Regions from separate parts of the Arthrobacter russicus genome, predicted to be linked through region 3. Evidence: riboswitches for the same ligand, from Rfam matches in the RefSeq annotation. Region 3 holds a riboswitch; each other region holds the start of a gene.

Region 1 (7,603 bases), 130 kb from region 3:
TCCTGGTGGAACCGCGAATCGGCGGACCGGTTGCGGTTGTCGCCCATGACCCAGAGCTTGCCGGCCGGCACCGTGACGTCGAAGCTGGCGTTGGGCCCGGCGGTATTGTCCGAGCCGGGGAAGAGATACGGCTCCACCAGACCCTTGCCATTGACCGTGATCTGGCCTTGGGCGTCGCAGCAGACCACGCGATCGCCAGGCATCCCAATCACCCGTTTGATCAGATGCTGTTGTGACTCGTCCGGCATCAAGCCCACGAAGGTCAGTGACTCCTTGAACCAGTTGACCGGCTGGGCCGGAACTGCCGGGAGCCACCCCTGGGTGTCCTTGAACACCACCACATCGCCGCGCTGCAACGCGAACGGTCGGGGAACCAGCAGATTCACGAAAATCCGATCGTCGACCTGCAGGGTGTTCTGCATGGACTCCGAGGGGATGAAATACGCCCGGAAGAAAAAGGTCTTGATCACGAAGGAGAGCACCAGGGCGATCACGATCACAATCGCGATCTCCTTCACCCAGGAGAGCAAGCCGGTGTTCTTGGCCTTGTCCTTCGGGTGCTTGGACTCGATGGCTTCGGCCGAAGCAGCCGGGTCGAAGCCCGCAGCCTCGCCAGCGCCCTCGGCGGCGTCCGGTCCTGGTTGGCCCGGCTCCCGGGGCGGCTCGGAGATTGAGTCATCAGCGGGGCCGGGGGTACGGTGCGACATCTATTGGGTGCCTTTCTGGGCAGGTGGACCGATAAAGGTCCGTGGAACTGATCCGAAGCGCTCGAGCGGCCAGAGGATCTGGAGGGGACGACCGATCACTTTCCCCACCGGGATCAGGCCGCCGCCGGGCGCACCGAGCAAGGAACGGGAATCAGCGGAAACCGAACGATGGTCCCCCATCAGCCACAACTTACCCTGTGGCACGATGACATCAAAGGACATCGAGCTGGGAGCATCCCCAGGAAAAAGATAGGGCTCCGCGAGGGCCTCGCCGTTGACACTGAGTTGCCCTCCGGCAGTACAGCATTTCACTTCGTCCCCGGCGATCCCGATCACCCGTTTGACGTACACTGTGTCGCTGCCGACCAGGCCGAGGAACTGCCCGATCGCGGACAAGCCGTCGAGCAGCGGTCCACGCCCGGAATTCAACGGGTCGAAGGAACCCCGGCCGTCGAAGACCACGATGTCGCCGCGGTTGATCGGGCCGAAGGCGTAGTCGGTGCGGGAAACCGCAACGCGGTCCCCGGCGCTGAACTGCGGTTCCATCGATCCGGACGGAATGTAGTAGACCTCGAGCCATAGGGCACGGATCAGGGCGCTGGCCACCAGAGCCACCGCGGCGGCGAGCAAAACAAAGCGCCAACCCAGTTTCCTGGGCCGGCGCTCCGTACGTGCGGTCAAGCGAGCGTCCGCTGTCTACTTGGTAGGCAGGTTGTCGCGCTTTTCCTTGATCTTTGCAGCCTTGCCACGCAGATCGCGCATGTAGTACAGCTTTGCACGACGCACGTCACCGCGGGTGACCACCTCGATCTTTTCGATGATCGGGGAATGCACCGGGAAGGTACGCTCCACGCCAACGCCGAAGGAGACCTTGCGGACCGTGAAGGTCTCGCGGATGCCATCGCCCTGGCGGCCGAGCACGAAGCCCTGGAACACCTGGACGCGGGAGCGGTTGCCTTCGATGATGTTGACGTGCACCTTGAGGGTGTCGCCGGCCCGGAAAGCCGGAACGTCGCTGCGCAGGCTGGCTGCGTCTACTGAATCTAGGATGTGCATAGTGCGACTCCTGGTGAACGCTACAGGTCATTCACTTTGCTTCGCGGCACCAAGCACCCGGATGGAACCGGGGCAATGCTGCCGGAGAGTGGATTAGCCGATCTGGCACGGATGGCCGACCGGAGTATTCGCTTTCTGAACGTGCTCCCCCTGTAGCAGGAGACGCTCAGCAAACACAACCACCAATTCTGCCATATTCGGGCAGGCTGCACCAATTACCGCGGATCGAAGTCGATCCGCTGCAACCCGCCGTCGACGACGTGGTAACCGGCGCTGCGCAGCAGCTCGAGGTCCGCGCGGTTCAACCCGGAGACCTCGAGCCCGCGCAGCAGGTCCGGCCGGCGTGCGGCGGTGCGCAGCAGCTGCTGGTCCCGGCGGAACCTGGCGATCTTGGCATGGTTCCCGCTGAGCAGCGTCTCCGGGACGTCGGCCCCGCGCCACGAGGAAGGCTTGGTGTACACCGGGTATTCGAGCAAACCGTCCTGATGCGACTCTTCGACCAGGGATTCCGGATTACCGACCACTCCCGGCAGCAGCCTGGCGATCGCCTCGACCATCGCCAGGACCGCCACTTCACCGCCGTTGAGCACATAGTCGCCCAAGCTCATCGGCCGGACCGTGAAATGCTCTTGAGCCCAGTCAAGCACCCGCTCGTCGATGCCTTCGTACCGACCGCAGGCGAATACCAAGTGGTCTTGCGCGGACAGCTCTTCGGCGATCCGCTGGGTGAAGACTTCGCCGGCCGGCGCCGGCACGATCAGCACCGGCTTCGCACCGGGTTCCGGATCAGCGGCGCCACCGCGCCCGAGCAACGCCTCCAAGGCCAACGCCCAGGGCTCCGGCTTCATCACCATGCCGGCACCGCCGCCGTACGGCGTGTCGTCTACCGTGCGATGGCGGTCCGAGGCGAAATCACGCAGATTATGCACTTCCAACCGCAGCAAGCCGTCCTGCCGAGCCTTCCCGATCAGGCTCAGCTCGAGCGGAGCCAAGTACTCCGGGAAGATGCTGATCACATCGAGGCGCATCTACTCCGTGCCCTCGCGCTGTTCGGCCTCGGAGTCCCGGTTGACCTCGAACAGCCCGCCGGGCGGGGTCAATCGGATGAACCCGGCCTCGATATCCACTTCGGGGACGATCTCGGTGACGAACGGGACCAGGACTTCTTCACCGGCGGCAGTTTTGATCACGAGCAGATCCTGCGCGGGCATCGGAGTCAGCGCCACGACCTTGCCCACTTCTTCGGAGCCGATCCGAGCGGCGAGGCCGATCAGTTCGTGTTCGTACCAGGCGTCGTCGTCGGTTTCCAGTTCGGAATCGGTGTCGAAAACCAACCTCGTGCCACGCAATGCCTCGGCTTGGTTCCGGTCCAGCACTTCCTCGAAGCCGAGCAGCAGGATCTCTTTGTTCCAACGCGCCGTGGCAACCGTCAAGGGCCCCCGACCGGTCGGTTCGGTCGCGAAGACGGCGCCCGCAGCGAACCGGTCCTGTGGCGCGTCGGTGAGCACCTCAACCGTCACCTCGCCGCGGATGCCGTGCGGTTTGCCGATTCGGCCGACGTGGACTTGCATGTTTCTCCCGGGTTGGAACGATGGAAAGCGCGGAAAAGAAAGGGCCCCGGCACATTCCGTGCCGGAGCCACAATCTTAGCTGTAATCTGGGGTGCTGCGTTGCCTGGTAGCTCAGCGACGCCGGTCAGTGTCGACGACGTCGACGCGGACTTGGTCGCCACCGGACAAGGCTCCCACCACGGTGCGCAAGGCACGGGCAGTCCGACCTTGACGGCCGATGACCCGGCCCAAGTCATCCGGGTGGACCCGGACTTCCAAGGTCTCGCCACGCCGGTTGTTGCGCGCCGCGACAGTCACGTCGTCCGGGCTGTCCACGATTCCGCGGACCAAATGCTCCAGAGCCTCGGCCAGCAAGTTACTCTGCCTCAGTGGTTTCTGCAGCTTCAACAGCCTCGGCAGCCGGCTCTTCAGCGACTTCTTCGGCCTTCTTCTTCGGGGTGATGGCTTCCTTGGTGATCACCGAGCTCTTCTCCGGTGCCACGAAGGCGTCCTTGGCGACCTTGGTCTTCAACCGACCTTCGGCGCCCGGGAGGCCCTTGAATTTCTGCCAGTCACCGGTGATCTTGAGGATCTGGGCGACCTGCTCGGACGGCTGAGCGCCGACGGAGAGCCAGTACTGCGCCCGCTCGGAATCGACCTCGATGAACGAGGGCTCTTCAGTCGGGTGGTACTTGCCGATCTCTTCGATGGCCCGGCCATCACGCTTGGTGCGTGAGTCGGCGACAACGATGCGGTAGTACGGTGCGCGCATTTTTCCAAAGCGCTTGAGGCGAATCTTAACGGCCACTTTTGTGGTCACTCCTGTTTCTGAAACGGGTCGAACCCTGTGTCACGCTCCCGTGGGGCGGGCCGATCTGAGGGTTCTGAAGGACACAATGCGCGCACGGAGAGAGGGGCCATGCGGATCGAGTACCTGTTCATTATGCCAGATGGTTCCGCGCAGCGCGAACTTCACACGGTGATGTAATACAGCGCCAACCGCGCGTCCTCGTCGGCTGCGACCACCTGGCCCGCCATCGATGCGATGCTGCGCAAAAGGGGCTCGGCGACGGCCGGCGTGGTGGCGAATTCTTCGGTTGCCGCCCATGCCGCGGCGAGTTCGGAAACTTCTTCCTGGTCTTCCAGCGTCGGCAATTCGGCGAGGACCTCGGCCAAGGCATCCGGAAGCACCATCAGATGGTCCAGGTCGACGTCGACCATGCCGAGCGCAGTCTCGGTGCCCGTGGCGTGCACCGTCTTGACCGCCAATTCGCCCAGTACTTCCAGATCGAGATCGGTTGCTTCGCCCAGGTCGAGCAACTGCTTGGGCTTCGGCCCGCCGTCGCGTGCGTAGCGGCTGGCTTCGTGGTGGGTTGCGATGAACAACTGGTTAGTGGACATGGCATGGCCTTCCGCCGGTGGTCCGGGGCTCTGGGTTCGGGCCCCTGTTGAGTCAAGACTAGCCGGACTTCGCAGCGGTTCAAGCACGCCGGGCGGGCTGTTCGGAAAGCAATTCCGCGGCCATCGCCACCCGCGCGCCGAGCGCGTCCAGCCCCAGCGCCTGCTCGTGCTCGCGCAGTTGCCGCAACCCGGGCGTACCCGGCTCGACGACGCGGAACCCGCATCTCGCGTAAAACGGCGCATTGAACGGCACATCGCGAAAGGTGCACAAGGTCATCCGGCGGTAGCCTGCGGTCCGCGCCCAGTTCTTGGCCGTCTCGATCAACGCTCTGCCGATCCCCTGCCCCGCGGCTTCCGGCAGCACCGAGATCTGCTCCAGATGCGCCTGCCCGTCGACCTCGTCCAGTTTGGCCAGGCCCAATAGCTGGCCCGACCGTTCCGCGAGCAGCACGTGCAATCCGGCGCGGTATTCTTCCGCACTGCTCGCCGCAGGCAGCCTTGACAGGCCCATCACCGAGTCCGCTGCGCTCTCGATCCCCGGCAGCTGCGGGTAGTCTGCCTCCTCGGCAGTCCGGATACTAAATTCCATGGCTGGATCCTATCCCCCGGATCGGCCACCGCCGAGCCGGATCTGCTAACCTCGGATCATCCACACGGGTGCCCTTGGCAAAGGGCTGAGATCAGGCCGATACCGCCTGCGACCGTTCGAACCTGTCCGGGTCATTCCGGCGAAGGAAGTAGGAAACACCATCATGTCTGCTGCCCAGATTCACGATTCCGGCAACAATCACCCAGCCCATTCGCTCGGCTTCCTCGAAGCCGGCGAGCTGCGCGTCCCGGTCACCCGGATAGCTTTGGACGATTCGCCGGAGGGGCCCAATCCGGACTTCGTGACTTATCGCACCGCAGGACCTGGCAGCGATCCGGTGCGCGGTCTGCCGCCGCTGCGCGCTGAGTGGGTTGCCGCCCGCGGCGACGTGGAAACCTATCCGGGCCGGCGTCGCGACTTGTCCGACGACGGCCGCTCAGCGGTCCGGCGCGGTGCGGCTTCAGCGGAATGGCAGGGCGCCAAGCCGGAACCTCGGCGTGCCCTGCCCGGCCGGCGGGTGACCCAAATGCATTACGCACGCGCCGGCGTCGTGACCAAGGAAATGCAGTTCGTCGCGCTGCGCGAGGGCTGCGAGGTGGAACTGGTGCGCTCCGAAGTCGCGGCCGGCCGGGCAATCATCCCGAACAACATCAATCACCCGGAATCGGAGCCGATGATCATCGGCAAGGCATTTTTGGTGAAGATCAATGCCAATATCGGCAACTCCGCCGTGACCTCGTCGATTGCTGAGGAAGTCGACAAAATGCAGTGGGCCACCCGCTGGGGCGCGGACACCGTGATGGACCTTTCCACCGGCGATGACATTCACACCACGCGCGAGTGGATCATCCGCAACTCCCCCGTGCCGATCGGCACCGTGCCGATCTACCAGGCGCTGGAGAAGGTCAACGGTGATGCCTCCGCGCTGACCTGGGAAATCTTCCGGGACACCGTGATTGAGCAGTGCGAGCAGGGCGTGGATTACATGACGATTCACGCCGGGGTATTGCTGCGTTATGTACCGCTCACCGCGAATCGGGTGACCGGGATTGTTTCGCGCGGTGGCTCGATTATGGCCGGCTGGTGCTTGGCGCATCATCAGGAAAACTTCCTCTACACGCACTATGACGAGCTGTGCGAGATCTTCGCCCAGTACGACGTCGCCTTCTCCTTGGGCGACGGGCTGCGGCCGGGTGCCACCGCGGATGCGAACGACGCCGCACAGTTCGCGGAGCTAGATACTTTGGCCGAGCTGACCGCCCGGGCCTGGGAATTCGACGTGCAGGTGATGGTGGAAGGCCCCGGGCACATTCCGTTCCATCTGGTCCGGGAGAATGTAGAACGCCAGCAAGAGCTGTGCAAAGGTGCGCCGTTCTACACGCTCGGCCCACTGGTGACCGACATCGCGCCGGGCTATGACCACATCACCTCGGCGATCGGCGCGACCGAAATCGCCCGCTACGGCACCGCTATGCTCTGCTACGTCACGCCGAAGGAACACTTGGGCCTGCCGAACAAGGACGATGTGAAGACCGGTGTGATCACCTACAAGATCGCGGCGCACGCGGCGGACTTGGCCAAGGGGCATCCGGGCGCACATCTGCGCGACGACGCCTTGTCCAAGGCGCGATTCGAGTTCCGCTGGAAGGACCAATTCTCGCTTTCGCTGGACCCGGCGACGGCGGAGGCCTTCCACGACGAGACCTTGCCCGCCGAACCGGCGAAGACCGCGCACTTCTGCTCCATGTGCGGGCCGAAGTTCTGCTCGATGCGGATTTCCCAAGATATCCGGGCCGAGTTCGGCGGCGCTACGGAACAGGCGACGCTGGTGGCATCGATCGAGGAGATGCAGGCCGGATTGCGGGCCAAGTCCGAGGAGTTTGTCGCCGCCGGCAAGGAGATCTACTCGGAAGCCCAACCCTAACCAGGATTCCGGTCTTGACCTGACTTGGGCGCAGTTGAGCCGGGTGCTTATCCACAGAACCCCGCTCAACTGCGCCCAAGTCGAAGAAAACGTCAGTGTTGCGCTCCAACCTGGAGCGATGAGACGCAGGCTGCTTCCGGAAAATCTTCCACTACCCGCCTTCACTCTGGCACAAGCTAGAAATCTGGGCGTCCCCCGGTCCCGCTCCACCGCTCAGGACTTGGAGATCCCCAGCCGGGGTCTTCGAGTACTCAAAACCGCCGAGCCGGATCTGCCCGCCCTGGTCCGCAGTCTTCTGGCCTTGGCCCCTGGCTGCTTCGCGAGTCACCTCACGGCTGCGAAACTTTGGCGGGTCCCGCTGCCGTTTTGGGCTGAG
Region 2 (7,603 bases), 2.1 Mb from region 3:
ACGTAGATGTTCCGCAATTCCGAGGTGCCCCGGGCTGCCAGCATCGCCAACAGGATGCACGCGGCCGGCCGCAATGCCGGCGGGCAGCCGATCTCCGCGGCACGCCAACGGGTAGGGCCTTCGACGTCGATCCGGTGCGGATCGAGCAAGCGCACCCGTGCGCCGAGCTTGTTGAGCTCGGTCAGGTAGATCGCCCGGTTCTCGTAGACCCAGTCGTGGATCAGCGTGGTGCCCTCGGCGCAGGAGGCGATCACTGCGAAGAACGGCAGATTGTCGATGTTCAAGCCGGGGAACGGCATCGGGTGGATCTTGTCCGGCGCGGCCTTCAACTCGGACGGCAAGGTGGTGATGTCGACCAACCGGGTATGCCCGTTCCGGGCCGTGTATTCCTCGGTTTTGCGGTATTTGAAGCCCATCTGCTCCAACACCGAAAGCTCGATTTCCATGAACTCGATCGGCACCCGGCGGATCGTCACTTCGGAACCGGTGACGATGCCCGCGGTGATCAGGCTCATCGCCTCGATCGGATCTTCCGAAGGGGCGTATTCGATGTCCAGGTCGATCAGCGCCTTGCCCCGGATGGTCAAGGTCGTGGAGCCGATCCCTTCCACGGATACGCCCAATTCCTGCAGGTAGAAGCAGAGGTCCTGGACCATGTAGTTGGGGCTCGCATTGCGGATCACGGTCTTGCCCACCCGGTGCGCGGCCGCCATGATGGCGTTTTCGGTGACCGTATCGCCGCGTTCGGTGAGCACGAAGATCCGGTCCTCGGCATCGGCCGGCGGAGTCTGCACGCCGTAAAAACCCTGGTGCGCTTCGACCGAAAGACCGAACTGGCGCAATGCCTGCATATGCGGCTCGACCGTCCGGGTGCCCAGATCGCAGCCGCCGGCGTAGGGCAGCCGGTAGGTCTCTTCCTGGTCCAGCAACGGTCCGAGGAGCATGATCACGCTGCGGGTCCGCCGGGCAGCCTCGACATCCATCGAGTCGAGGTCCAGCACCGCGGGCCTGCGGATCTGCAAGTCATTGGCGTTGAGCCAGGTGCATTCCACGCCGATCGACGTCAGCACCTCGACGATCCGGTTGACTTCCTCGATCCGGGCCAACCGGCGCAAGGTGGTGGTCCCCCGGTTGAGCAGCGAAGCGCACAACAGGGCCACGCCCGCGTTTTTCGACGAGTTGACGTCGACGACGCCGGAGAGGGTGTGCCCGCCGGTGACCCGCAGGTGGGTCATTTTGGATTTCATCGAGCCTCCGACATTGACAATGCTGTGCCCGAAGATCGTCTCCATCCGCTGGATCATCTTCAGGCTCAGATTCTGCTTGCCCTGTTCCATCCGGGCGACTGCGCTCTGGCTGGTCCCCAGCTCGGCAGCGAGCTTCCCTTGCGTCCAGCCTTTGCCCAGACGGGCGTCGCGGAGGATCTGGGCTACGGTTTCTGCGGTTTCTTGCACATCGGTCGTCACGTCTAAAAAATATCACAGGAAGCATAAATGCAACAATTGAACACGCAGCCGACCGCAGCGAGTCGTGATCTATTCGTTACATGCGATATTTTGGCGCTCGGTCGATTACCAGAAGACCGGGTTCCACCGCCCTGCAGCAATCGCCAAACCGATCGAAAGCCCGATCACCGCCAGGGCGCCCAGCGCCACCCAGAGATCCAACCAGCCGAAGGTCGAGTCGCGCGCCCAGGTCCGCGGCCCGGAACCGAAGCCCTTGGCCTCCATGGTCACGGCCAAGCGTCCGGCCCGGCGAAGCGCCTGCACCAGAAGCGCCATGGCCTGCCCCCAGGAGGCTTTGAGCCGGCCGAAGAACCCGGCGTTGCTGCCCACTCCCCGCGCCCGGCGCGCCATTCCCAGCGTCTGCCATTCTTCGATCAACAAACCCACCAGGCGCATCGCGGCGAGTGCGCCGAGCACGAACCTGGCCGGCAGCTTGGCCCGCTGGGCCAGAGAATCGGCCAGATCCGTGGGATCGGTGCAGACCAGAAGCAAGATCCCGGGCAGTGCGATCGCCATGCTCCGCAGAACCACGGCCAAGGCCGAATCCAAAGACCCGGTAGTGAGCAGGAACGGTCCCCAGTCCAAAACCACCGTTCCGGTTTTCGCCGCCAGAAGGGCAGTTCCATACCCGCCGCCGATTGCGGCCAAGAGCAACGGCCAGCCCCTGCTGAGCAGCATCCGGAAGGACAAACCGGCGAGCGGCAGCACGGCCAACTCCAGAATCAATGCGGTGCCGGCGGAAACCACGTCCAAACTCAGAATCAGGGCAATCGCGATCGCCAAGGCAGCCAGCAGCTTGCTGAGCGGGTTCGCGCCGGCCAAGACCGGCGCTCCGGACGAATCCGGAGCCGACGTCGGAACGGCTTCGGCGATGCTCATCCGGTGCCCTCCAGCCGCTCGGTTGCCGCCAACCGGTCAGCCCCGTCCAACCGATCAGCCCCGTCCAACCGCAAACTGTGGCCGCCGATCGCGGCGCTGAAGGCGGCGTCGTGGGTTACCGAAACGACCGCAGTACCCTGCTCGAGTAACTCGATCAGCAGATCCGCCAGCTCGGTCCAGGTATTCGCGTCTTGGCCGAATGTCGGTTCGTCCAGGATCAGCAGCTGCGGACTCGCGGCGAGCACGGTCGCCACCGAAAGCCGGCGCTTCTCGCCGCCGGACAGGGTATAGGGGTTGGCATCGCGGAGCCCGGTCAAGCGCAGCCGCTCCAGGAGTTCATCCACCCGCTCGGCGCCACGGCCCAGCAGCCGCGGGCCGAAAGCCAGTTCCTCGGCCACCGTCCCGGTGACGAATTGGTGCTCCGGCTCTTGGAAGACCGTGCCGATCCGTTCGATCAGTTCGGCGCCGCTCCAGTCGATCGGGTCCGGCCCGGCGCCAGCGGCCAGACCGGGCCCGGCCTGCAACGTCCCTGCGGCCGGGGACAGCAGTCCGCCCAGGGTCAGGGCAAGGGTGGATTTCCCAGATCCGTTGCGGCCGGTGATCGTCAAGGACTGACCGGCGTGGATCGCCAGGTCGATCTGCGCCGCGGCCGGCGCGACGGCCCGGCTGGCCTTCCCGCGGCGTCGGCCGCGCCGCGATGCGGTAGCACCCTGCCGGGACACCGCGAGGCCGGCCGCTTGCATCAGGGCTTCGGCCGGAGGGCCGGACTGGGTATCCTGCACCGGCCGGGTGGCCGGCACTTCGCCGGGCAACCAGACTCCCGCCGCACGCAGTGAGGCACGCGCCTGGAACCGGTCGTCCAGGATTTTTTCCGGCGCGCCGTCGAACAGCACGCCTTGCCCCGGACCGCCCAGCACCACGATGCGGTCGACGACTTCCAACCACACGGCGACCCGGTGTTCGACCACGACCAAAGTGGCTCCGCTGCGTTCCACCGAGCGGAGCACCGCATCGCGCACGTCGAGCACACCGGCCGGATCGAGATTCGCCGTCGGCTCGTCCAACAGCAACAGACCGGGCTGCATCGCGAGCAGACCGGCCAGGCCCAATCGTTGCTTCTGACCGCCGGAGAGCTTCCCCGTGGCCTGGTCCAAGGGCAGTTCCAGGCCCACCGCATCCAGCGCGGCCCGCACCCGCGGCCAGATCAGCTCGCGGGGAACCGCCAGGTTTTCTGCCCCGAATGCCACATCGTCGCCGATCCGGGACAGCACCACCTGGGCATCCGGGTCCTGCTGCATGAGCCCCACCCGACCCCGCTGCCGGGCCGGCGCCGCGCCGTCCAGCAGCAAGGATCCGAACTCTTCGGCATCCAGTTCGTCGCCGAGCAGCCCCGCAGCAGCATGCAGGAAAGTGGACTTCCCGGCACCGGAGGGTCCGAGCAGCAAAACCCGCTCGCCGGGGTCGATCTGCAAGTCAAGGCCGCGCACCGCCGGCTGCGACCGGTCGGCGTGCTGCCAGCCCCACCCTTCGGCCCGGAGCCCCAGCGGGGCCACCGAGGCAGCCGTCCGTGCGGACGGGCGCTTCGGCATACTCAGAACGCTGGTTCGCCGGCGGCCCGCCGCGACGCCAGATTGGCCAACGCGCCGGTGCGGGCCAGCCCCCGGGTGATCAGCCAGGAAACCAGGCCGGCGATGACCATGCCGGAGACCACGGCAAAGCCGAAGTAGAGGACTTTCCAGCTGAACTCCCACGCCACATTGGAAATCAGGTTGTCGTTGAGGCCCATCGCCGCGCCGGCCAGAGCCCCGGCGAGCAGAGCCGGCGGCAGATTGAACCGGCGGTAGCGAAACAGCGCGAAGCCGAACTCGGCGCCGAGTCCTTGGACCAGTCCGGAAAGCAGCACAGTCATGCCGAAATGCGTGCCCAGAACGCCTTCGACGGCGGCCGCGATCAGTTCGCAGAACAATGCGGCGCCCGGTTTGCGAATCACCAGCCCGCCGATCACGCCCGCGATCAGCCAACCGCCGCCGTAGAGCCCGCCCAGCGGCGGGAACGCCGCGAAGGCGATCGAAACCGGGCCGTAGAGCGCCGACCAGGCCCAGAAGACCACTCCGACGGCGACGCCCAGCACCGCCGCAACCACGATGTCCACCACTCGCCAACGGCTGCGCTGGGCAAGGGATTTCTGCGCAGAAGACTGCGGACCGGCGGAATTGTTTGCGGTATTGGCCGCCCCGGATTGCTCGTTCGCCATACTGTCCTCCTTTTCAGGAGGGGCGGCGTGTACGGTGACACGCCGAAGAGCACTCGACTCCCTTCGCCGGTACTAACCGGATCAGGTTCGAGGGTCTGCGGCTATCCGCACTCTCAGCGCCCGCCTTGCGGCGGCGCTCCCCTGTCGTTTGATTGCTGTGCAAGTTTACACCCGCGTCGCACCCAACGTTGAGTGGCCAGCTCTGCAGCTTATAAAGCCGATTTGGCCTGCAGATCTGGCCGCCCGGTGGGAGGCGTTCAGGTCAGGTCGCGGGACTGGTTGAATCTGGCGATGGCCCGCTGCGCCCCGCGCCCGGTCAGGGTTTGGATGATCGCGGCCACGGTCGCGGAAACCACCGCGAAAATCAACGCCGAGCGGAGGCTGTGCTCCAGGTTCTCGCCGTCTTTGGGCGGAGGGTTTCCGGTGGTTTTGGTCCACACCGTGTCCACGACCTTGTTGGCGGCGAACCCCGCGCCGAAGCTGATTCCGGCGGCCAGAAGCTTGAAGATCAGATTCATGTCCCTAGCCTACTTGAGCTTTCCGGCCTGCGCGTTGGGGATGCAATTCACGGCGCCCTGGTAATCCAGTTGGGCTTTGACGCTCCACGGCACGGTGGCCCCGGGAGCCACCGCTTTGAGCACGGCGACGCCGCGCGCCACCACGTCCGAACTGGCCGTGGCCCAATCCACCGCGATCACGATGTCGGTCGCCGAGCCGGCGCCATTGGTCGCTTGGCCGGCGGCTGTCACCGGGCCCGCTGCCATCCCGCATTGGTCCAAAGTGATGCTGGAGCGGATGCCCTGCGCCCCGTCCAGCTCCGGCACCGGCGGCAGCACCGGCGAGATCACGCCTTGGCTGGCTTGCGTGCTCGGCGCCGGGGCGAGCGCCGAGGAGGACCCGTCAGAAGACCCGTCCGACGACGGCGTGCAGCCGGCCAAGGCCAGACCGGCCGCAGCCACGGCGGCGATGAGCAGAGACGGTTTGCGGTGCTTGTTCATATTCCCCTTGGTTCAGTTCCTACGGCGCCGGCGCGCTCCCAGGAACAGCAGGATCGCACCGATCACGATGATCAACGCTCCCAACCCGATGATCCAGAGGTTGCTGACGCCGGTATTCGGCAATGGTTCCACCGGCGGTGTGGGCGGAGTCGGTTTCGGGTCCAGTCCGGTTTTCACCGAGGCCGGATCCGACGTGAGCTTCTGCCCGCCGCTGCTGCCGCTGCTCACCCTGGCCGTGGCGACGTTCGACACCGCACCGGCGTCGACGTCGGCCGCAGTCACCTGGTACGGCGCCGAAGTACAGGTCGTGGACTGTCCCGGAGCCAACTGGCTGACCGGGCAGTCGACCGAGATTCCGGCAGCAGCCAGTTTCTCGTCCTGGACCACGATGCCGAACAGCGTGGTGTTCCCGGTATTGGTCACCGTGAACGTGTAGACGATGCTGTCCCCGGCGTCTTTCCGGCCGTTCCCGTTGGCATCGGTCACCGGACCGGCCTGCTTGAGCAGCTTCACTCCGGGCGCCCCGTCCAACGGCGTGGTGACCGAATCCGGCTCGCTGGTGTTCGGCTTGCCGTCCGGGGTGCTCCCGGTAGCGGTCGCGGTGTTCTGCAGACTGCCGGCGTCCACATCGGCCTGGGTCACCGTGTAGACCGCGGTACAGGTCATACTGGTCCCGGCGCCGACCACGCTGGCCGGGCATTCGACCTTGACCCGCGGATCGTTGACGCTGACCCCGCTCGCGTCCCGGGTGCCGGAATTGGTCACCAGGAACTGGTACTCGATAGTGTCGCCGGCGTCCAACTTGCCGTTGCCGTTGACGTCATTGGTCTTGGTGACTTTCTTGTCCACGGAAAGTTCGTCCAGCACGGTGAGCGGCTGCTCTTTCGAGGATTCCACCGAGGTTACCGGAGTTTCGCCTTGCTTCGCTTCGGCGTGCGCGGTGTTCTTCACGCTTCCGGCATTGGCGTCGCTTTGGCTGATCCGGTACGTCGCGGTGCAATCGATGCTCTGTCCCGGATCGAGATCCGTGCTCGGGCAGCTGATCGACACCCCGGCGTCGGCGAGCTTCCGGTCCACCACCGCGACCCCGCTCAACTTCACGTTGCCGGTGTTCTTGACCGTGAACACGTAATCGATCTCGTCCCCGGCGGCGAGTCGGCCGTCGTTGTTCAGGTCCTTGGTCCCGGCGATCTTCTTCTCGAAGGCCAGACCGGGCGTCCGGTCGATCGCGACCGTGACTTCGCTCGCCGGCGACTCGATATCGCCGCCGTCCGGCTTGGCCGCGATCGCCGTGGCCGAGTTCCGCACGCTGCCGGCTTCGACATCGGCTTGAGTCAAGGTGTAGGTCGCTGTGCAATTGGTCGAAGCCTTGGGCGCCAGGCTGGTCGCTTCGCACACCGGCTCCCCGTCGAGCGCCAATTGGTCATCGATCTCGACCGCGCGCAGCGTCACCGTACCCGAGTTGGTCACCACGAAGGTGAAGGTGACCTTGTCGCCGGCGCCGACCACGCCGTCGCCGTTGGTGTCGGTGAGCGGCTGGTAGGACTTCTTGATCTGCAATGCCGCTTCTTGCGAGGTCGGCGTCGACGTGGACTGCTTGCCGCCGTCCACCGCGGTACCGCCCGGGCCGGTGGCCTTGGCGGTCGCGGTGTTGTCCACGGTGGGTGCATCGGCGTCGGCCTGGGTCAAGGTGTAGGTGCCTTCACAGTTCAGCTCGGTGCCCGGGGCCAACGATGCCACAGTGCAGCTGAGTCCGGGCAGTTTGCTGTCCGTGATCACGACGTCGGTCAACGTGGTGTTGCCCCGGTTCGTCGCCTTGAGCGCGTACACGATCTGGTCCCCGGCCACGGGCCGGCCGGAGGGCTGCTCGGTGATGATCTGCTTGACCGTCTTGCTCAGGTCCAACTGGTTGTTACGGGTAAGGATCTCGTCCACACTCGCCTGGTCGGTGCTCACCGGCTGGGTTC
Region 3 (7,603 bases):
TTGAACAGGCCGTCCTCGACACCGAGCTTGTTCAACCGCTCGGCCAAATAGCCGATCGCTTCTTCGTTCGTGAAGTCGGTCTGCTTCACCCAGCGCTCCGGCTTGGCCCCGAGCACCCGGAACAACGGCTCCAGGTTGCGTTCTTCGGATCGGATGGTGAATTCCTTGCGGTTGACCGCCCGTGGCTTGAGCACCACCGGCGTGACCTTGGCGCTGACCACGGCCGCGCGCTTGCGCGCTTCCAGCACGAGTTCCGCCATCGCGAAGGAAAGCTGGCGCAGGCCCTCATGCGAAGCCGCGGAAACTTCGAAGACCCGGTATCCGCGTTCTTCCAGCTCGGTGCGGACGAATTCCGCCATGTCCTTGCCGTCCGAGGTGTCCACCTTGTTCAGGGCCACCAATTTGGGCCGCTCGTTGAGCGGCACGACCTCGCCGTCCACCCCGGCGTAGCTCATGTCGACCGCGTACTTCTCCAGTTCCGCCTCGATGATCGCCAAATCGCTGAGCGGATCCCGGTCGGATTCCAGCGTGGCGGTATCCAGCACGTGCACCAGCGCAGCGCAGCGCTCGACATGGCGCAAAAAATCGTGGCCCAAGCCTTTGCCTTCGCTGGCGCCTTCGATCAGACCGGGCACGTCCGCGATCGTGAAGCGCACTTCTCCGGCCTCCACCACACCGAGGTTGGGGATCAAGGTGGTGAACGGATAGTCCGCGATCTTGGGCCGAGCAGCGCTCATCGCCGCGATCAGACTCGACTTGCCGGCGGACGGGAACCCCACCAAAGCAATATCGGCGATCGACTTCAGCTCCAGGACGATGTCCGATGCATCACCGGGCACGCCGAGCAGCGCGAAACCGGGAGCCCGGCGTTTCTGCGAAGAGAGCGAAGCGTTGCCCAAGCCGCCCTGGCCGCCGGACGCGGCGACGAATTCGGTGCCCTCGCCGACCAGATCGGCCAGCACCTCACCGCTTTTGGTCTTCACTACGGTGCCGTCCGGGACCGGCAGGATCAGGGTCTCCCCTTGTTTGCCGCCCCGCCAATCGCCCATTCCGGGGCCGCCGTTTCCAGCATGCCGGTGCGGTGCATGGTGGTAATCGAGCAGCGTGGTCGTCTGATGCGAAACCCGCAGGATGACGTTGCCGCCATCTCCGCCATTGCCGCCGTCGGGCCCGCCCAAAGGCTTGAACTTCTCCCGTTTGACCGAGACGCAACCGTGCCCGCCGGAACCGCCTGAGACGTGGAGCACCACTCGGTCAACAAAGCTTGCCATGGTGATCTCCTTGGTTCCGGGACTGAAACTATTCTAAATGCCTGTTAAAACAACGGTGGAGCGAGCCGTTCGGCCCGCTCCACCGCGAAGAACTCTTCGGTACTACTCGGCTGCAGCAGCAACCACGATGTTCACCACGCGGCGTCCACCGCGTGCGCCGAACTCGACTGCACCGGCTTCCAGGGCGAACAAGGTGTCGTCCTTGCCGCGGCCGACGCCTGCGCCGGGGTGGAAGTGGGTGCCGCGCTGGCGGACGATGATTTCGCCGGCCTTGACGACCTGGCCGCCGAAGCGCTTCACGCCCAAGTACTGAGCGTTGGAATCGCGACCGTTGCGAGTGGAACTCGCGCCCTTTTTATGTGCCATTTTCCTTGACCTGCCTTAATTCTTCGATGCCGTCGGGGTTACGCGATGGAGGTGACTTTGACCTTGGTCAGCGACTGGCGGTGGCCCTGGCGCTTCTTGTAACCGGTCTTGTTCTTGAACTTCTGGATGACGATCTTCGGACCACGGAGGTCTTCGAGGATTTCAGCCTTGACCTTGATCTTGGCCAGGTCCTTGGCATCGGAGGTGATTTTCTCACCATCGACCAGGAGCACGGCAGGCAACTCAATGGTGCTGCCGACTCCACCGGGGACGCGGTTCAGGGTCACGAAGTCTCCGACGGAAACCTTCTCTTGGCGGCCGCCTGCGCGGACAATCGCGTACACCACTGGGTAACTCACTTCTCTCGACGTTTAAAAACTAAAGTTTGCGTGCGGATACTGTTCACGGATGTTCCCAGGATCTGCTTGTGCCACTCGCCGAGGGAATCTGAGCATCTTCGCGGTGATGTTCACTGCGAAAGACGCGACCCAATAACGGCGTATGCACCGACAGTCCAGAATACGCCATAGGACGTTCACACCGCAAATGCACGGCTCCTGGCCGACGGAATAGTCCCCGGCCCGAGTGGCTTGCACGGCTAACCGTGCCTGTCCATACTACCGGCCGCTTCCGGCCTGACCAAGCGCGGCGCGCGGCGCGTCGAAGAATTCCAGCTCGTACTCGCTCGCGGCCTGGAACGCCTGCCACATCAGCTCGCGTTCTGCGCCGTCGACCCGGGCCGCGGCCATGGCCGCGAATTCGATCGCCTGTTCGGTCGCAGCGGCGAAATCCTCATCGGCATAGGTGTCCAGCCAGGCCCCGTAAGGATGCGGGTCGATCAGGCTGCGCGAGGCCGCCAACTCTTTGCCGACCCAGGAATACAGCCAGTAGCAAGGCAGCACAGCCGCAACCAGGACCGCATAGCTGCTGCCACTGGCTGCCAACAAATGGTCCACGTACTTTTTCGTGACCGGGCCCTCCAACGGCGAGGCGGGGTGCTTTTGCAACCAGGTGCGGTGCAACTCGGCCTCGACGTCCAGGCAATTCGCCGCGCCGCGCGCCCAGAACGCCTGTTGCCGTTCGTCGGGAGCCAAGGCACTGGCCCTGGCCAGTGCCCGGGAATAGCCGTTCAGATAGCGGGCGTCCTGCGCCAGATAGTAGGAGAATTCCGGCTCCGGAAGCGTCCCGGCAGCGAGTCCCCGGATGAAGGGCAACTCCAGGATGCCGGCCCGGATCGGTTCGATCCGGCGCCACCAGTCGTCGGTCACCGGCTCCGGGTGCCAACGGTGGAAGTGGTGCACCGGCCCGAGCCCGCTGCCAACGCGCAGCTCCGCGCCCCGGGCCACCGCCGTATGCAACCAGTCTTTTGCCTCGGCCAAACTCTGCCCCCAATCGCCGTTGCGCGCCTGGCAGGTGGCGATCGCCGCGGAAAACGAGCAGCCGGTGCCGTGCGTGTTGGTGGTCTGCAGCCTGGGCAGCTCGACCACCACCGGCTGCTCCCCCGGCACCAGCAGTGCGTCCCGTGCCGGCCCGGCGCTCAGGTGACCGCCCTTGAGCAGCACCCGGGTCTGCTGGGCATCCGCCAATTGCTGCGCCATGCGCACGGCCGCAGCCCAGTCACCCGGCTCCGCTTCGCGCATCAGCACGCCGAGTTCCGGAAGATTCGGCGTCACCAGATCCGCCAAGTGGACCAGCTCGCGCAAAGCGTCCTCGGCCTCGGCGTCGAGCAGCCGGTCCCCGCTGGAGGCGACCATCACCGGGTCCAGCACGATGACCGGCGGGCGGTGTTCGCGCAACCAATCGCGGACCACGCCGATCACCTGGGAATCAGCCAGCATGCCGATCTTCACCGCATCCAGTTCGATGTCATCGCTGATCGCCTGCAATTGACTGCGCAGGAACCCCGCCGGCGGCACGTGCACGGCACGGACTCCGTGTGTGTTTTGCGCAGTCAAAGCGGTGACCGCGGCCATGCCGTAGCCGCCGAGCGCCGAAATGCTCTTCAGATCCGCTTGGATTCCGGCACCGCCGGAAGGGTCCGAACCGGCGATCGACAAGATTCGCGGAATCGCGGTGGCAACCGGTGAATCCGTTGCGGTACGGGTGGGCAATGCGGCAGCAGAAACAACCATGACATCCCTCCGCCGGAATTAACCGGACAGGTTCAACGGGTATCTGATCTCAGCCGGCCCTGCTGGCCTGGCACCCCGTGTCAGCTACTCAGCCTACCGGTTTCGGAGAGCAAGATGGCTTCGGGTTAGCAAGAAAACCTGCTCTCCTGCTAACCCGAAGCCATCTTCTATCGCGTGCGGCTCCGCAAAGCGGCCCGCCGCAGAACTAGAGCTCCGAAGCCGGTACCCCGACGCCGAGGATCATCGGCTCAGCCGCGGCAGGCTTCTTTTCCGCCGCGCGCTTCGCCGAGGCAGGCGGAGCCGAGATCGCTCCGCCGTGCGGTTCGCTCTCGATCGACTGAATCTCATTGCTGCCCGCCGCGCCCTGGGCCCGACCCGCGGCCCGATGCCGTCGCGGACGACGGCCACCCGAAGTTTTCGGCTCGGATTCGATTGCTTCCCGCTCCGGTTGCTCGGCCGGCTGCTGGGGCTTCAGGTGATCGAACACATCGGCCAAGCCGTCCAAGGTGAGGTCCGGCTTCCGGGGCGCCTCATCCAGGTGACCACGCGGAATTTCCACGGTCTCGCCGCCGATGGTCAGCACCGCGGCCGGGTCGTGCGCAGGCTCTGCGGCGTCGTCCGGTTGCTCGTGGTGAGCAGCTTGGGCGGCCGCCGCGATATTGGCCAGCGCAGCCCGCGCAGCCGAGGCTTTGGCTTCGCGTTCCGCCTCGCTGAGTTCCTCGACCACGGCCTCCGGCTCAGCCTGGGCTTGCTGCCGGTTCCGATTGCGCTTGCGTTCGCCCCGGCTGGGCCGTTGGTTCTCGGCCCGCGGACTGTGCTGTTCCGCAGCGATCGCATGGGTCGCCCGACGGTGTTCGACCGGTTCGTCATGGGTGACCACGCCGCGGCCGGCACAGGCTTCGCACTGCTCGCCGAATACTTCGAGCAAACCGGTGCCCATCCGTTTTCGGGTCATTTGGATCAGGCCGAGCGAGGTCACCTCGGCGACCTGGTGTTTGGTCCGGTCCCGGCCCAAACACTCGACCAAGCGGCGCAGCACCAAATCGCGGTTCGACTCGAGCACCATGTCGATGAAGTCGATCACGATGATGCCGCCGATGTCGCGCAGACGCAGCTGCCGGACGACCTCTTCGGCCGCTTCCAAGTTGTTCTTGGTCACCGTTTCTTCGAGGTTGCCCCCGGAGCCGGTGAACTTGCCGGTGTTGACGTCGACCACGGTCATCGCCTCGGTGCGGTCGATCACCAACGAGCCGCCCGAGGGCAGGAACACTTTTCGCTCCAGGGCTTTGGAAATCTGCTCGTTGATCCGGTGTGCCGCGAAGATGTCTTCGTTGCTGGTCCATTTCTCCAGCCGGTCCACCAGATCCGGTGCCACGTAGGTGACATACGCCTCGACGGTGTCCCACGCTTCTTCCCCGGACACGATCAGCTTCGAGAAATCTTCGTTGAACACGTCACGGACCACCTTGATGGTCAGATCCGGTTCGCCGTACAGCATTTCCGGGGCCAAAGTCTTGGTCGACGTGGCCCGGGATTCAATGCCCTCCCACTGCACCCGCAACCGGTTGATGTCGTGCGTGAGTTCCTCTTCGCTTGCTCCTTCGGCTGCGGTCCGAACGATGACGCCCGCGTTTTCCGGAAGATTCTCTTTGAGGATCTTCTTGAGCCGGTTGCGTTCCACATCCGGGAGCTTGCGCGAAATACCGGTCATCGAACCGCCCGGCACATACACCAGGTAGCGGCCCGGCAAGGAAATCTGGCTGGTCAGGCGGGCGCCCTTATGGCCCACCGGATCCTTGGTCACCTGGACCAGGACGGTGTCTCCCGACTTCAGCGCGTTCTCGATCCGGCGCGGAGCACCGTCGAGCTTTGCAGCATCCCAGTTGACTTCGCCGGCGTAAAGCACCGCGTTGCGGCCGCGTCCAATGTCGACGAATGCCGCTTCCATGCTGGGCAGCACATTCTGCACTTTGCCGACGTACACGTTCCCGATCAACGAGTCCTGTTGCGTCTTGGAGACGAAATGCTCGGCGAGAATGCCGTCTTCGAGCACGCCGATCTGAATCCGCTCGTCACGCTGCCGGACGACCATCACCCGGTCGACCGACTCGCGCCGGGCCAGGAACTCGGCTTCGGTGATCACTTGCCTGCGGCGTCCGGTGTCCCGGGACTCCCGGCGGCGCTGCTTCTTCGCCTCCAAGCGGGTCGAGCCGCGCAAGGAGGTGACTTTGTTCGAAACGTTTTCCGAAGGCTGCCGCGGGGCCCGGACCCTGGTCACGGTATTGGGCGGATCGTCGTCGTTGCCGCCGGTCAGCTCCAGATCGGCGTCGCCACGGCGCCGGCGCCGCCGGCGCCGCGAAACCACGCCGTCTTCGGAGGCCGGATCGCCGCCGTCGGCTGCGTCTTCCTGCGCCGGCGAACCCTCCTCGGTATCGCTGCCTTTCGTCCGGCGGGAACGTGAGCGGCGCCGGCGCTTGCCGGCGTCTTCGGTTTCCGGCTGGGCATCGTCGGCTTGGTCAGAATCGAGCTCGGCGGCCGGTTCCCCGACCACCGCGGCCAGAGACAAATCCGGGGCTTGGAAGAGCAACGACGCCGGCGAGGCCGGTGCCAGGAACGGCGACGCCAAGCCGGTCCCGGCTTCATCGGCAACGCTCGCAGCAGGAGCGGCCTCGGGCACTTCCGCCGTAGCGGCATCGTCCGGTTCGGGCAGCGCTGCGCTCTTCCGGGTACTGGCCCGCTTCCGCGGAGCCCGCTTCGGCGCGAGCGGACTGCCGGTCGGCGATTCAGCAGGCGCAATCTCCGCGGCAGATTCGGCTGCCGGGGGCAGCTCTAGCGTGGGCTGCTCCGCAGCATCCTCGGCAATCGGTTTCTTGCTCCGGCTGGGGCGTTTGGCCTTTTTGGCCGGTTCTGCCGGCTCCGCGGACGCCTCCACCACGGAGAGTTCGACGGCGATGGCTTCGGCACCGCTCGGCTCACTGGCTTTGGCCTTCTTGGCCGGCGCTTTCTTGGCCGTTGTCTTTTTCGCGGGGGCCGCATCGTCCGCCGTCTTTTTGGCCGGAGCCTTCTTGGCAGCGCGGCGCGGCTGCTTCCCGGTCGTTTCTTCCGAGGTCTCCACGTTGGCCGAGCTGGTTTCGTCAATGTCCATTTATGGCTGTGCTCCATCCCGAGCGGAGCCGCCACATCCGACACCCGCAAGGGCTCAAGTGCCGGCCCCCTCAGGCGCCGACCGAAGTCAATGAATTACGTCCCGGGTGGCACCATCTCTTGGGTGCGGCATCGTCGAGGACGCCGACGGCGGGTTCTCGACAAACGGCGACTGTGGATGTGGGCCGCAGAGCCTCTTCGGCTCCGACAGTCATGCATCAACACGTGCTGGCAGGAGAACAAACCATCGGACTGGGCGGTGCATGTGGATCATCGTCCAGCCGAACTCATTGTCTCACACCAGATCGGAGCCGGCCGGTATTGGATTGCGGAAACTGTGCAGACGGCTCAGCCGCTCAGGTTAGAATCAGGCTCATGGCCAAGTCAAAGATTCCCGCCGCACTCGATTCGACGGACCTCATCGACGCCGACGACGATGATCCCGGTCAACCGCAAAGCAGGAGTCCCCGTGGAACCGCCACCGCTCTGCCCTGGATCACCCAGACCCGGCCTTATGCGGTACTGCTGCTGATCACCAGCCTGGTCGCCTTCATCGCTTCCTTCGCTTTGGTCCTGGACAAGCTCCAGCTGCTGGAGAATCCGAATGCGAAGCTTGGCTGCGATGTCAATGCCTTCGTCTCCTGCGGGGCCGTGATGGGCACCTGGCAGGCCTCCTTGTTCGGCTTCCCG

Evidence for each region. Region 3 has a riboswitch for thiamine pyrophosphate ahead of thiD (bifunctional hydroxymethylpyrimidine kinase/phosphomethylpyrimidine kinase). Riboswitches for the same ligand answer to the same signal wherever they lie in the genome.
Region 1: another riboswitch for thiamine pyrophosphate. It lies ahead of thiC (phosphomethylpyrimidine synthase ThiC); the one in region 3 lies ahead of thiD (bifunctional hydroxymethylpyrimidine kinase/phosphomethylpyrimidine kinase).
Region 2: another riboswitch for thiamine pyrophosphate. It lies ahead of JOE69_RS11400 (ECF transporter S component); the one in region 3 lies ahead of thiD (bifunctional hydroxymethylpyrimidine kinase/phosphomethylpyrimidine kinase).

The regions. Positions count from the first base shown of each region.
Region 1 covers NZ_JAVDQF010000001.1:492,101-499,703, forward strand. The annotation lists gene lepB (signal peptidase I) at 1-707, opposite strand, end outside; gene lepB (signal peptidase I) at 708-1,388, opposite strand; gene rplS (50S ribosomal protein L19) at 1,404-1,763, opposite strand; gene trmD (tRNA (guanosine(37)-N1)-methyltransferase TrmD) at 1,979-2,791, opposite strand; gene rimM (ribosome maturation factor RimM) at 2,792-3,334, opposite strand; gene JOE69_RS02335 (RNA-binding protein) at 3,446-3,688, opposite strand; gene rpsP (30S ribosomal protein S16) at 3,690-4,121, opposite strand; gene JOE69_RS02345 (hypothetical protein) at 4,286-4,714, opposite strand; gene JOE69_RS02350 (GNAT family N-acetyltransferase) at 4,794-5,303, opposite strand; TPP riboswitch at 5,358-5,468, shown strand; gene thiC (phosphomethylpyrimidine synthase ThiC) at 5,467-7,227, shown strand; gene JOE69_RS02360 (endonuclease domain-containing protein) at 7,346-7,603, shown strand, end outside.
Region 2 covers NZ_JAVDQF010000001.1:2,445,188-2,452,790, reverse strand. The annotation lists gene JOE69_RS11415 (UDP-N-acetylglucosamine 1-carboxyvinyltransferase) at 1-1,466, opposite strand, end outside; gene JOE69_RS11410 (energy-coupling factor transporter transmembrane component T family protein) at 1,572-2,384, opposite strand; gene JOE69_RS11405 (ABC transporter ATP-binding protein) at 2,381-3,973, opposite strand; gene JOE69_RS11400 (ECF transporter S component) at 3,976-4,638, opposite strand; TPP riboswitch at 4,680-4,791, opposite strand; gene JOE69_RS11395 (DUF4235 domain-containing protein) at 4,896-5,156, opposite strand; gene JOE69_RS11390 (hypothetical protein) at 5,166-5,636, opposite strand; gene JOE69_RS11385 (CshA/CshB family fibrillar adhesin-related protein) at 5,649-7,603, opposite strand, start outside.
Region 3 covers NZ_JAVDQF010000001.1:366,222-373,824, forward strand. The annotation lists gene obgE (GTPase ObgE) at 1-1,271, opposite strand, end outside; gene rpmA (50S ribosomal protein L27) at 1,374-1,637, opposite strand; gene rplU (50S ribosomal protein L21) at 1,676-1,984, opposite strand; gene thiD (bifunctional hydroxymethylpyrimidine kinase/phosphomethylpyrimidine kinase) at 2,255-3,769, opposite strand; TPP riboswitch at 3,757-3,857, opposite strand; gene JOE69_RS01720 (Rne/Rng family ribonuclease) at 3,975-6,914, opposite strand; gene JOE69_RS01725 (vitamin K epoxide reductase family protein) at 7,289-7,603, shown strand, end outside.